DNA from 2 places in the Cupriavidus sp. KB_39 genome. Region 1 is predicted to be linked to the other one. Evidence: predicted binding sites of a transcription regulator. Region 1 holds the regulator's gene; the other holds the start of a gene.
What was found. The regulator LexA, encoded in region 1, represses DNA repair genes until DNA is damaged. The targets are predictions, from matches to a motif close to ACTGTATNNNNATACAGT.
Positions count from the first base shown of each region.

Region 2: recA (recombinase RecA) is a predicted target of LexA. The motif match lies at 1,592-1,609, and genes of this name have one in related genera.

Region 1 is NZ_JBFREV010000016.1:112,483-116,900, forward strand. It holds gene AB4Z27_RS14435 (hypothetical protein) at 1-218, opposite strand, end outside; gene AB4Z27_RS14440 (hypothetical protein) at 462-1,199, shown strand; gene AB4Z27_RS14445 (hypothetical protein) at 1,413-1,586, opposite strand; gene lexA (transcriptional repressor LexA) at 1,707-2,363, opposite strand; gene AB4Z27_RS14455 (asparaginase) at 2,555-3,598, shown strand; gene rpsF (30S ribosomal protein S6) at 3,726-4,100, shown strand; gene priB (primosomal replication protein N) at 4,178-4,418, shown strand, end outside.
Region 2 is NZ_JBFREV010000020.1:7,348-11,765, forward strand. It holds gene recX (recombination regulator RecX) at 1-293, opposite strand, end outside; gene recA (recombinase RecA) at 379-1,443, opposite strand; gene AB4Z27_RS16025 (response regulator) at 1,679-2,368, shown strand; gene AB4Z27_RS16030 (sensor histidine kinase N-terminal domain-containing protein) at 2,381-3,967, shown strand; gene AB4Z27_RS16035 (DUF4212 domain-containing protein) at 3,964-4,317, shown strand.

The sequences.
Region 1 (4,418 bases):
TCACGGACGCCCAGGGCGATATGGCCAGCCGATCCGCCCTTCGATGTCCCAAAGCTGATCAGTAGCTCCAGGTCGTAGGGCTCTTCGCGAAGTAGGTCGGTAATCTGATCGATATTGGCGGGCTCGGGGCCACCCTTGCTACCGAACTCAGCAGCAACCCCCGGCCCCGAAATCAGTGCGGCGATGACCAGGAGCCATGCCGCCAGGCTTGTCCTCATTGCGTCCCTTATATCGTCAGCCAGTGTCCGTCGATCCTTCACCCAAAGAATAATCGTTGATCGGCCCATGTGCCGGAAAACCGTCGGGGGCGTGGATGCACTGGGCTTTGTTCCCGGATCATGTGCGACAGCCCACATAGTGACAAGTTTTCGAGAATGATTTTCGCTACGCTTCACGGCGGGCCAAATGGTCTAATCCATATCATCTAGGCAAATCACCTATACGAAGCGCGAGGTCATGCCGTGGCGGAGCGAATTCGATTCAACCCTGATGTAGCACTGGCGGCATTTTCCAGTGTGATYCCGATGCCGACCTTGGCTGCCATTAACGCGGCTATCGATCGATCCTTCGGCGAACAGCCCGAGCGTGCCGAGCCATTCGCAATGGCTGAGTTACTACGTCGCAATGAAGCCTTCCGCAAGCTCGAGGAGACGGTGTGCGCCGAGACTCGGGCCATGGCCACCACGCTCCTGAAGAAGTCGCTGCGTTGGGAAGCGTTCCACGTGATTCGTTGTGCCAGCACGTATACGCGCAACGAGAGCCATTGCCGCCACTACGATTCGCATCTGCTGACGCTGCTGATTCCGCTGAAGCTCGCCCCCGATGGCGTTTGCAACGGTGATCTGCTGGTTTATCACCCGCCACGGCTGGCGGTATCCACTGTGGCCAATGTTTTTTGCAAGCTTCGTCATGGCATTCAGCGCAATCTGCCGTTTCCCATCAGAAAATGGMTGACGCTACGGGATCTGCGCCGTGGCCGCTGCAACCGCGTGCCGGTGGAGCCGGGCAGCGTCTATGTCTTCAACGGCTTTGTGCTCCAGCATGCCAACCTTGATGTGGAAGTTGGCGAGCGCCGGTCGTTGCTGATTCACTACTACGACCCTGGCTACTCGGCGGGTCTGAGCGGGACCGTGCGGGGCGTGCGTATGCTGTGGGACCGTCTGCGCAAGAACATGACTGGCATGTATCCTGGTACCTGATCCAGCCGGGGAGGGCGAAAAAAAACCGGCACTCGGCGGGGTCGACAAGTTCCGGTTTCGCGCATCGGCGCCAATGCGCCAGTACTACGGATGCGCGCCATCGAGTGTAAAGCACCTCTCACGACGAATTAAACGTTCTCTTAATTTCACGTGGTGGGCTCGCAACTGCACTATTTACAATGATTTGGGCGACGCGGATCCGCCGCTAGCGGTTCATGCGTCCAGTTTGTCGGGCATATCCGCAAGTTCCAGCATCCGGCAGATTGCAGCCATGCTGCCGACCATCGTACGACGCTGGGCGCCCTGGTAGACGCGCACGCCCTTGGTTTGGCGGAACGGCACGGGCTTGACCGGGCGGCGGGAAGCGGTGTGGTTGACTGGCAGCATGGCGGCACCTCGAAGTTTGCGACAGCAGGAGTCCACGCCCGTCGTCCGGAGAGAACGGGGCGGCGTTGGCACTGCAAAACTGGGGACCAGGACAGGCGGCCGCCCGTCCGGTCTCGGAAGTCAGAAGCCCGAGGAGCGGATTAGCCCGACGGCGATGCCTTCCAGCGAAAATTCCTCGCGGCCGGCCTGCACCACGATATTCTCGAAATCCGGGTTTTCGGCGATCAGCTCGATCATGTCGCCGCGCCGCTTCAGGCGTTTGACGGTCACATCGTCGCCGATCCGCGCGACGACGATCTTGCCGTTGGCGGCTTCGCTGGCTTTCCTGACGGCGAGCAGGTCGCCGTCGAGGATGCCGGCATCGCGCATGCTCAGGCCCCGCACGCGCAGCAGGTAATCAGGTCGATCATCAAATACCGAGGCGTCTACCTGGTACTGACGGTCGATGTGCTCTGCGGCAAGGATCGGGCTGCCTGCGGCCACGCGGCCCACGAGCGGCAGCGTCAGCTGCATCACGCCGGCCATCGGCAGCGAGAACTGGTCCGTCATCTCCGAATCGCTACGTGCCACCTTGAGGCGGATGCCGCGCGACGCGCCTGGCGTCAGCTCGATCACGCCCTTGCGGGCCAGCGCTCGCAGGTGTTCCTCGGCAGAGTTGGGCGAGGAGAAACCGAATTCGGACGCGATCTCGGCACGGGTCGGCGGAATGCCGGTGTGCCGGATCGTGTTGCGGATCAGGTCGAAGATCTGCTGTTGCCGGGGTGTCAGGGTCGCCATGGGTCGCCGGTCTCTCGTGGTGCCGAAGCACTGTATGTTTAAACAGTATGCTGTGATTTTATACAGTATCRAGTGAAGTGCAAGCACAATTTGCAGTGGCAATGTGGGGCATGCGCGACACCAGGCGGACTCCAGTGCGCCCGGCGACACGGGTTTGCGAGAGCGGCGGCCCTCGGCGTGCCACAGTTACAATCGCCTGCACCACCCGCTCACTCGCTCGATTTTCTCGCTATATGTCTACGTCATTGCCCCGCATCGTCGTGCTCGCCACCGGCGGCACCATCGCAGGCTCGTCCGCCAGCCCCGCCAGCAGTGCGCAGTACCGCGCGGCCACCGTGCCGGTCTCGTCGCTGATCCAGGCCGTGCCTGCGCTGGGCGAGGTGGCCCGTGTGGAGACGGAGCAGGTGGCCCAGATCGACAGCAAGGACATGGCCTTCAGCCTGTGGGCGACGCTTGCCGCGCGGGTGGCGCATTGGGTCGCGCAGCCCGATGTGGTGGGCGTGGTGATTACCCACGGCACGGACACGCTTGAAGAAACGGCGATGTTCCTGCACCTGACGCAGCGGAGCGCGGTGCCGGTGGTGCTGACCGCGGCAATGCGCCCGTCCACGTCGCTCTCGGCCGATGGTCCGCTGAATTTGCTCGACGCAGTGCGCGTGGCGGCAAGCCCGGATGCGCGCGGGCAGGGCGTGCTCGTGGTCCTGAACCAGGAAATTCATGCGGCCCGCGATGTCGCCAAGGCCCATACCTCGGCGGTCAATGCGTTCACGTCGCCGGCGGGCGGGCCAATTGGTTTCGTGCAGGATGCCTACGTGCGCTTTGGACGCGCGTTCGCCCCCGGCGACGCGCCAGCGCTGCCCGTGCCTACGGCGTGGCCACTTGTCGAAATCGTGGCGAGCTATGCCCAGCCGGGCAGGGTGGCCGTGGATGCGATGGTCTCGGCCGGCGTAAAGGGGTTCGTGGTGGCGGCCACCGGCAATGGCTCGGTTCATGAGACGCTGGGCGACGCGCTCGCCGATGCAGCTGCGCGAGGCGTGGCCGTGGTGCGAAGCTCCCGCACGGGCGCCGGCCATGTGGCGGGGCCGGCACGCCCGCGCCTGGCCTCGGGCGAATTCGCCTCCGCCGGCAATCTCAATCCGTACAAGGCGCGCGTGCTGCTGCTGGTGGCGCTGGCGGCGGATGCGTCGCTTGGCACCGATCCGGCTCGCCTGCAGGCTGTTTTCCGACAATACTGAGAGATTCCCAGCGTCCTGCCGGGATGCCGGCTTGCGTGCTGGCTCGGAACCGGGCTATACTCGCGGGCTATTCAACCTTGCTACACCGGACATGGCGCCCGGGTGGCTACATCCAAAAGGAGCGTCAATGCGTCATTACGAAATCGTATTTATCGTCCATCCGGACCAAAGCGAACAAGTGCCGGCGATGATCGAGCGTTACAAGCAGCTCGTCACGTCGCAAAACGGCCAGGTTCACCGCGTGGAAGACTGGGGCCGCCGTCAGATGGCCTACATGATCCAGAAGCTGGCCAAGGCTCACTACGTTTGCCTGAACATCGAATGCGGCAAGGAAACCCTGGCCGAACTCGAGCACGCCTTCAAGTTCAATGACGCCGTGCTGCGTCACCTGATCGTGCAGACCAAGAAGGCCGAGACCGCTCCTTCGCCGATGATGAAGGAAGTGCAGCGCGAAGAAGCCCGCAAGGCCGCGCAAACGACCACGGAAGGCCAGGCTGCCTGAATGCAGTCTGCGGTGCCGGTCGTGGCAGGCGAAATCCGCCACGGCAGGCCAGGTAGCGAGAGCGGGGGAGCACAGCGGTGAACCAGTTAAGGCTGACCGCCACCCTCGCGGAGCGCGATGCSCTGCGCTACACCCCGGCCGGTGTGCCCGTCGTCAACTGCATCCTGCAGCATGCCGGCGAGGTCATGGAGGCGGAAACGCCCCGGCAGGTGGAATTCGCCATCGCGGCGATGGGGATCGGTCCCGTCGGCCAGCGTCTGGAGCGGTTACCGCTCGGCACGCTGCTCGACTGCGAAGGATTCCTCACCCGCAGGCACC
Region 2 (4,418 bases), on a different contig from region 1:
AGGCGGTCCTGGAGGTCATGCAGTTGTTCATTGCCGAGCTGATGGGTCTTGGCCTCCTGCATCACCCGGGCGGCGCCATAGCGGCTGGCGCGGCGATGGACCAGGCTATCGACGAAGCGGTCGTTGGAGAGCCAGTTCTCGCGCTCGAGCGCGTCGAGCAGGGTATCCACCTCCTCGGGCGTCTCGGCGTGCGGCGCCAGCTTGCGCCGCAGTTCGGCGCGGCTGTGCTCGCGGCGCGACAGGTAGCCAACGGCGCGGGCCTTCAGCGAGAGCGGGGGGCGGGAGCCAGCCATCAGGGGGTCATCGACAGTGCAGTACCAATAAAAAAAGCCGCCGCACGATCTGCGACGGCTTCCGAGGGGCGGAGAAAGCTCCGCCTCAGCCTTCGATTTCGGCCGGCGCGCTGACGACAGCGGCGTTCATCGCCACCACGCCCAGCGCCGCACGGACCTTGTTCTCGATCTCAGCGGCGATGTCAGGGTTCTCGCGCAGGTATTCGCGCGCGTTGTCCTTGCCCTGGCCGATCTTTTCGCCGTTGTAGCTGTACCACGCGCCCGACTTCTCGACGATCTTGGCATCCACGCCGAGGTCRATGATCTCGCCCTGACGGGAAATGCCCTGGCCGTAGAGGATGTCGAAGAATGCCTCGCGGAACGGCGGCGACACCTTGTTCTTCACCACCTTGACCTTGGTCTCGTTGCCGATGACGTCGTCGCCCTTCTTGATCGAGCCGATGCGGCGGATGTCCAGGCGCACCGAGGCGTAGAACTTCAGCGCATTGCCGCCGGTGGTCGTTTCAGGTGAACCAAACATCACACCGATCTTCATACGAATCTGGTTGATGAAGATCACCAGGCAGTTGGTGCGCTTGATCGTACCGGTCAGCTTGCGCAGCGCCTGGCTCATCAGGCGGGCCTGCAGGCCGGGCAGCGAATCGCCCATTTCGCCCTCGATTTCGGCCTTCGGCACCARTGCGGCCACCGAGTCGATCACGATCAGGTCGATCGAGCCCGAGCGCACCAGGGCGTCGGTAATTTCCAGGGCCTGCTCGCCGGTGTCCGGCTGGGAGATCAGCAGTTCACCCACGTTCACGCCCAGCTTGCCGGCGTAGTTCACGTCCAGCGCGTGTTCCGCGTCGATAAAGGCGCAGGTGCCGCCCAGCTTCTGCATCTCGGCCACCACCTGCAGCGTCAGCGTGGTCTTGCCCGACGATTCCGGACCATAGATCTCCACCACGCGGCCGCGCGGCAAGCCGCCGACGCCCAGCGCGATATCGAGCCCCAGCGAGCCGGTCGACACCACCTCGATGTCCTTTTCGATCTCGCCATCGCCCAGACGCATGATCGAGCCCTTGCCGAACTGCTTCTCGATCTGGGAGAGCGCGGCGGCAAGCGCCTTCTGCTTCTCAGCGCTCACGCCGGCGCCGGCCTTCTTGTCGTCCATGGTCGTCCTTCAGTCAATGGTGTATAAATAGGCCGCATGCGGCGCGACGCCTGATTTTTAAGCGATTTCCGACGGAAATCGGCCTGAAAAGTGATCTGGCGTGCGACCCGACCCGGCTGCCCACAAGGCAGCCTGCGGAATGTCGGGTACTGTATAAAAAAACAGTATGCTTGGCAAGCCCCACCGGTTCCGCAACCGCGTGGCGTGCGATGCTGGCAACAGGGTGGAGACAACCATGCGCATTCTGATTGCGGAAGATGACGACGTGCTGGCAGACGGGCTCACGCGCTCGCTGCGGCATTCCGGCTACGCCGTCGACCACGTCGCCAACGGCGTGGAAGCCGATTCGGCCCTGTCGACCCAGCATTTCGACCTGCTGATCCTGGACCTCGGCCTGCCCCGCATGCCCGGCCTGGAGGTGCTCAAGCGCCTGCGCACGCGCGGCGCGATGCTGCCGGTGCTGATCCTGACCGCCGCCGATGGCGTGGAYGAGCGGGTCAAGGGCCTGGACCTGGGCGCCGACGACTACATGGCCAAGCCCTTCGCGCTGTCCGAGCTGGAGGCGCGCGTGCGCGCGCTGGTCCGGCGCGGCGCGGGCGGCGGCGCCACGCTGATGCGCCACGGGCCGCTGGCCTTCGACCAGGTCGGCCGCATCGCCTAYCTGAACGAGCAGATGCTGGACCTGTCCGCACGCGAGATCGGCCTGCTGGAGATCCTGCTCACGCGCAGCGGGCGGCTGGTTTCCAAGGAACAACTGGTGGACCACCTCTGCGAGTGGGGCGAGGAAGTCAGCAACAACGCCATCGAGGTCTATGTGCACCGGCTGCGCAAGAAGATCGAAGTGGGTGGCATCCGCATCGCCACGGTGCGCGGCCTGGGTTACTGCCTGGAGAAGTTCCAGCCGGTGATGGCGGCGCATGGCTGATCCGGGGGCGGCATGCGCCTGCTGAGACTGCGCTGGGGCCGCCCGCCGGCCCTGCCCCCCCTGCCCAACTCGCCGCCGCCCCTGCCGACCCTGGCCGACGCCGCGGCGGAGGACGCCGCGCTGGCCGACGCCCTGCCGCACCTGGAAGAATCGTCCGCCCATCCCTCCCCGCGCTCGCTGTTCGGCGAGATCCTCGACTGGATGCTCGCCCCGCTGCTGCTGCTCTGGCCGATGAGCATTGCGGTCACCTACCTCGTCGCCAAATCCATCGCCAACGGTCCGTTCGACCGCGCGCTGGAGGCCAGCGCCATCGTGCTGTCCCAGCAGGTGCGCGAGGTGAACGGCCGCGTGACGCTGCAGCTGCCGCTCTCCGCGCGCGAGATCCTGCGGGCCGACGAAACCGACAATATCTATTACCAGGTGGTGGGCAAGCGCGGCGAGTACGTGGCCGGCGACCACGATCTGCCGCTGCCGTCCGAGGAGGACCAGGGCCATGCCGGGCTGGTGTCCCTGCGCGACGACCGCGTGGCCGGCAACGACGTACGCGTGGCCTATACCTATGTCGACCTGAAAAGCGCCGGCTCCCAGCCGGTGCTGGTGCAGGTGGCCGAGACGCTCGACAAGCGCGCGCGGCTGGCCAACGAAATCATCAAGGGCGTGATCCTGCCGCAGTTCGTGATCCTGCCGCTGGCCGTGGTGCTGGTCTGGTTCGGCCTCACGCGCGGGCTGGCGCCGCTGACCGCGATCCAGCAGCGCATCCGGGCGCGCAACCCCGGCGATACGAGCCCCATCGACGAGACCGCCGCGCCGCAGGAGATCACGCCGCTGGTGGCATCGTTCAATGACCTGCTGGCGCGACTGGACCAGTCCGTGCAGACGCAGAAGCGCTTTATCGCCGATGCCGCGCATCAGATGAAGACGCCGCTGGCCGGGCTGCGCATGCAGGCCGAGCTGGCGCAGCGCGAGCAGTCGCCCGAGGAATTGCGCCGCTCGCTGGCGCAGATCGCCGGCAGTTCCGAACGCACCGCGCACCTGGTGACGCAGCTGCTTTCGCTGGCGCGCATGGAGAACCTGGCCGGCGCGGGCGGCATGGCGCCGCTGGACCTCACCGCGCTGGCGCGTGAGGTGGTCAAGGACTGGCTGCCGCAGGCGTGGGCGCGCCGCATCGACCTGGGGCTGGAAGCCGACGACCACCCGGTGACCATCACCGGCAACCGCCTGATGCTGACCGAGATGCTCAACAACCTGCTGGACAACGCGATCCGCTACACGCCGTCCGGCGGCCATGCCACCGTGCGCGTGGCCGCCGAYCCGTTCGAGCCGTTCGCCTATCTCGATGTGGAGGACACCGGGCCGGGTATCGCCCCGTCCGAGCGCGAACGGGTGATGGAGCGCTTCTACCGCGTGCTCGGCACCAATACCGAGGGCAGCGGGCTGGGCCTCGCCATCGTGCGCGAGATCGTGCAGCAGCATGGCGGCGAGGTGGCCATCGACGATCACGTTTACCAGCCGTCGCCCCGGCTGGCCGGCACGCGGCTGCGCGTGACGCTGCGCCGCGCCCAGAACGGCAACGGCACCGGCACCGGGGAGCCGGCATGAGAAAGCCCCCGCGCGACCGCATGTCGCCGCAGGAGCGCCGCGCGTGGCGCCACAACCGGCGCTGGATCGGCGCGCTGCTGGTAGTGTGGTTCGTGGTGTCGTTCGTGGTGAGCTGGTACGCGCGAGAGCTGCGCTTCGACTTCTTCGGCTGGCCCTTCTCGTTCTGGGTGGGCGCCCAGGGGGCGCTGATCGTCTACGTGGCGATGGCCGCGCTCTACGCCTGGCGCATGAACCGCGCCGACCACGAGTTCGAACCTGACGGCCACCCTGCCCCGCCGGCCGGGGCCGAAGCCGTCCCGCACGTCGCCCCACCTCCCCCGCAAGCCCCTGCCGGGGCCGATGCTGCATAGCAAGATTCCCGCCCCGCCGTACCGCGTGGCCCGCCCGGTGCCGCGCCCAACCGCAGCGCAGCAACCCGGGCGCCTCGGGGGAAGTTCCGCCCGCTAGCGTA